One region of the Kitasatospora sp. NPDC059812 genome, then DNA from elsewhere that is predicted to be linked to it. Evidence: predicted binding sites of a transcription regulator. Region 1 holds the regulator's gene; the other holds the start of a gene.

The links. Region 1 encodes HrcA, which represses chaperone genes, less so after heat shock. Its sites were predicted from a motif close to TTNGCACTCNGNNNNNCNGAGTGCNAA; they were not measured.
Region 2: the regulator HrcA is predicted to act here: its motif matches at 1,580-1,606, upstream of groL (chaperonin GroEL).

The regions. Positions count from the first base shown of each region.
Region 1 is NZ_JBHWIO010000008.1:37,150-39,548, forward strand. It holds gene dnaJ (molecular chaperone DnaJ) at 1-744, opposite strand, end outside; gene hrcA (heat-inducible transcriptional repressor HrcA) at 821-1,855, opposite strand; gene htpX (zinc metalloprotease HtpX) at 2,119-2,399, shown strand, end outside.
Region 2 is NZ_JBHWIO010000058.1:53,474-55,872, forward strand. It holds gene groL (chaperonin GroEL) at 1-1,423, opposite strand, end outside; gene ACFV6D_RS25930 (cold-shock protein) at 1,770-1,973, opposite strand.

The DNA.
Region 1 (2,399 bases):
CAGGTCGCCGGCCGGGCCGCCGCCGGGGCCGACCTCGCCCTCGCCGGCCAGCTGGATCCGGGTGCCGTTGTCGACACCGGCCGGGATCTTGACCGTCAGGGTGCGCCGGGCGCGGACCCGGCCGTCGCCGGCGCACTCCGGGCACGGGGTCGGCACGACCGTGCCGAAGCCCTGGCACTGCGGGCAGGGCCGGGAGGTCATGACCTGGCCCAGGAACGACCGGGTGACCTGGGAGACCTCGCCCCTGCCGCGACACATGTCGCAGGTCTGCGCGGAGGTGCCGGGGGCCGCGCCCTCACCGCTGCACGTGGTGCAGGTGACGGCCGTGTCGACCTGGAGTTCCTTGGTGGTGCCGAAGGCGGCCTCCTCCAGGGTGATCTCCAGCCGGATCATGGCGTCCTGGCCGCGGCGGGTGCGCGAGCGCGGGCCGCGCTGGCCGGCCGCGGCGCCGAAGAAGGCGTCCATGATGTCGGAGAAGCCGAAGCCGGCCGCCCCCGCGCCGAAGCCGCCCGCGCCCCCGCCGCCCGGCGAGAGCGGGTCACCGCCGAGGTCGTAGACCTGGCGCTTCTGCGGGTCGGAGAGCACCTCGTAAGCGGCGTTGATCTCCTTGAACCGCTCCTGCGTCTTCGGGTCCGGGTTGACGTCCGGGTGCAGTTCGCGTGCCAGGCGTCGGAAGGCCTTCTTGATCTCGTCCTGCCCCGCATCCCGTCGGACGCCGAGTACCGCGTAGTAGTCCGTGGCCACCAAATGCTCCGCTTGTTCCGCCTGTAGTAGTGCTGCGACTGGACACCGCCGTCAGAGGTTCCGACGGCGGCCTGTGCTACGACTCGGCCAGGATCTGGCCCACGTACCGCGCCACCGCACGCACCGCCCCCATTGTGCCCGGATAGTCCATCCGGGTCGGACCGATCACACCCAGTTTGGCCACGCTCTCGTCGCCCGAACCGTAACCGACCGACACCACCGAGGTGGAATTCAGCCCCTCGTAGGCGATCTCCCGCCCGATCCGGACCGTCATCGCGGCGTCCGCCGTCTCACCCAGGAGACGGAGCAGGACGACCTGCTCCTCCAGGGCTTCCAGCACCGGCTGGATGGTCAGGGGGAAGTCGTGCCCGAAGCGGGTCAGGTTGGCCGTGCCGGCCAGCATGATCCGCTCCTCGTTCTGCTCGGCGAGCGCTTCGAACAGCGTCGCCAGGACCGTGCTGACGGTCGGGCGGTCCGGCGGCTCGAAACCTGCCGGGAGCTCCTCCAGGAACCCCGGCACGTCCGGCAGCCGCTGGCCGACGGCCCGCGCGTTGATCCGGGCCCGCAGGTCCGCCAGGACCGTCTCGCCGACCGGGCCCGGGCAGTCGACCATCCGCTGCTCGACCCGGCCGGTGTTGGTGATCAGGACCAGCATCACCTTGGTCGGTGCCAGCGCCACCAGCTCGATGTGCCGGACGGTGGACCGCGACAGCGAGGGGTACTGCACCACCGCGACCTGCCGGGTGAGCTGGGCGAGCAGCCGCACCGTCCGCATGACCACGTCGTCCAGGTCGACGGCGCCGTCCAGGAAGTGCCGGATCGCCCGGCGCTCGGGGGCGCTCATCGGCTTGACCTCGGCGAGCTTGTCGACGAACAGGCGGTACCCCTTGTCGGTGGGGATGCGCCCGGCGCTGGTGTGCGGCTGGTGGATGTAGCCCTCCTCCTCCAGCGCCGCCATGTCGTTGCGCACGGTCGCCGGGGAGACTCCGAGGTTGTGCCGCTCCACCAGGGCCTTGGAGCCGACCGGCTCCTCGGTGCCCACGTAGTCCTGGACGATCGCGCGGAGCACGGCGAGCTTGCGGTCGTCCAGCTGGCGAACCTCACCGGCCATGGGGCACACACCTCCGTCTTCGCACGTTGTCCGTTCGTGTCACGCATGCTGCTGCCCGCTCCGGGAGGATCCCGGCTCCGGCACCCGCTTTGGCACTCTGAACCTGCGAGTGCCAAAACCGTACCTGCCAGTGTAAGGCCCGGGCCCAACGGCAGGAACGGCCCGGCCGGAGTGATCCTGCCCGCAGTTCCCGGCGCGGGGGTGGTGCCGCAGGGCCGTCCGGGTGGCAGCATCGAAGACGACGGCGAATGGAGGAGCAAGCAATGTCGAGCTCGGGCCAGCACACCCGTTTCGCGCCCGACCGCGGCCTGACCGGCCGCATGGTCGTGACGATGTTCGTGATCGGGCTGCTGTACGTCGGTTTCACCGGTCTGCTGATCGTGCTGCTGCGCGGCGCCTGGCCACTGATCGTCCTGATCTCCGGCGGGCTGTTCGTGGCCCAGTTCTGGTTCAGCGACAAGATCACCGAACGGGCCATGGGCGCCCACCAGGTGACCCCTGAGCAGTACCCGCAACTGCACGGCACCATCGACCGGCTCTGCGC
Region 2 (2,399 bases), on a different contig from region 1:
GGCCGTGACCGGCGGGGAGGTTGCGCACCTTCTCCACCACGACGCCACCCTCCAGGCCGGCGTTGGTCGCGATCTGCTTGATCGGGGCCTCCAGCGCGACCTTGACGATGTTGGCACCGGTGGCCTCGTCGCCCTCCAGCTCCAGCTTGTCGAAGGCGACCGAGGCCTGCAGCAGCGCGACGCCACCACCGGCGACGATGCCCTCCTCGACGGCGGCCTTCGCGTTGCGGACGGCGTCCTCGATGCGGTGCTTGCGCTCCTTGAGCTCCACCTCGGTGGCCGCGCCGGCCTTGATGACGGCCACGCCGCCGGCCAGCTTGGCGAGGCGCTCCTGGAGCTTCTCGCGGTCGTAGTCCGAGTCGCTGTTCTCGATCTCGGCACGGATCTGGTTCACGCGGCCGGCGACCTGCTCGCTGTCACCGCCACCGTCGACGATGGTGGTCTCGTCCTTGGTGATGACCACCTTGCGGGCGGTGCCCAGCAGGTCGATGCCGGCGTTCTCCAGCTTGAGGCCGACCTCCTCGGAGATCACGGTGCCACCGGTGAGGATGGCGATGTCGCCGAGCATGGCCTTGCGGCGGTCGCCGAAGCCCGGGGCCTTGACGGCGACGGACTTGAAGGTGCCGCGGATCTTGTTCACGACCAGGGTCGACAGGGCCTCGCCCTCGACGTCCTCGGCGATGATGACGAGCGGCTTGCCGCTCTGCATGACCTTCTCCAGCAGCGGCAGCAGGTCCTTGACCGAGCCGATCTTGGAGTTGGCGATGAGGATGTACGGGTCCTCGAACGTCGCCTCCATGCGCTCCAGGTCGGTCGCGAAGTAGGCGGAGATGTAGCCCTTGTCGAAGCGCATGCCCTCGGTGAGCTCAAGCTCCAGACCGAAGGTGTTGCTCTCCTCGACGGTGATGACGCCTTCCTTGCCGACCTTGTCCATGGCCTCGGCGATGAGCTCGCCGATCTGGGTGTCGGCGGCCGAGATGGAGGCGGTGGAGGCGATCTGCTCCTTGGTCTCCACGTCCTTGGCCTGGGCCAGCAGCTGGTCGGAGACGGCGGCGACGGCCTTCTCGATGCCGCGCTTCAGGGCCATCGGGTTGGCGCCGGCGGCGACGTTGCGCAGACCCTCGCGAACCAGGGCCTGGGCGAGCACGGTGGCGGTGGTGGTGCCGTCACCCGCGACGTCGTCGGTCTTCTTGGCGACCTCCTTGACGAGCTCCGCGCCGATCTTCTCGTAGGGGTCCTCGAGCTCGATCTCCTTGGCGATGGAGACACCGTCGTTGGTGATCGTGGGGGCGCCCCACTTCTTCTCCAGCACGACGTTGCGACCCTTGGGGCCGAGCGTGACCTTCACTGCGTCGGCGAGCTGGTTCATGCCACGCTCAAGGCCGCGGCGAGCTTCCTCATCAAAGGCGATGATCTTGGCCATCAGAAGTGGTCCTCCGGGACACGGTCGACTGCTCGGACCAAGGGGTGCCCGCGACGGACGGCCCTGGTGTGCGGGGGTCCTTTCCCCTACCGCTCCCGGGGGCCTCACCGACCCGGTCCGCTGTCACTCTCACGCTGTGAGTGCTAACGCCAATGATTAGCACTCCGGGTGGTCGAGTGCAAGCCCAATCGCGATCCCGCGAGCCGTCCGGGGCGCTCCCGCCGACCCGCGCAACTCCCCGCCGGGGAACGCCGACGGGCCCGCACGACGCGTGTCGTACGGGCCCGTCGAGAAGCGAGTGGTCACCAGCCGTGGGCCGCGCCGAGCTCCTGGGGTCGGAAGGGGGTCACACCGCGGCGCGGACCATGTCCGCCTGCGGGCCCTTCTGTCCCTGGGAGATCTCGAACTCGACCCGCTGGCCCTCCTCGAGGGTGCGGTAGCCGTCCATCTGGATCGCGCTGTAGTGGACGAAGACGTCCGCACCACCGTCGACCGCGATGAAGCCGTAGCCCTTCTCCGCGTTGAACCACTTGACGGTGCCCTGAGCCATTCCGAACTCCCCTAGTGCTGTGCTGGCCCTTCACGCGCCCGCAGGTCGCGGGCCCGGGTCTGGTTTGAAGGCCGGCCCGGGGAACCCCCCCTGGGCGCAGCCGTGCACGCCGCAGTCCTCCGCCGGGGGTGCCTGACGGCGCCCTGTGAGCGGGTGATTACGTCGACCGCGGCTGAATGTATCCGGATCGACGCCCTCTGCAACAGGGTCAGCTGCGGGGAATTCCGGCACCGCGCCAAGGGGCAGGACGGGCGAAAGCGGGAGGAATTCGGCATTTCACGCCGGACATAGCGGACGGATTACTACAAATCCCCGCGGGAATTCTGACATCTGCCTGACATGTTTCACGGCCCAGGCATCCGACCGGTCTCAGCGGCCGGACGACCGTCCGGCGATTCGCGGGTGAGGATGAGGGGAAGCCCTGTT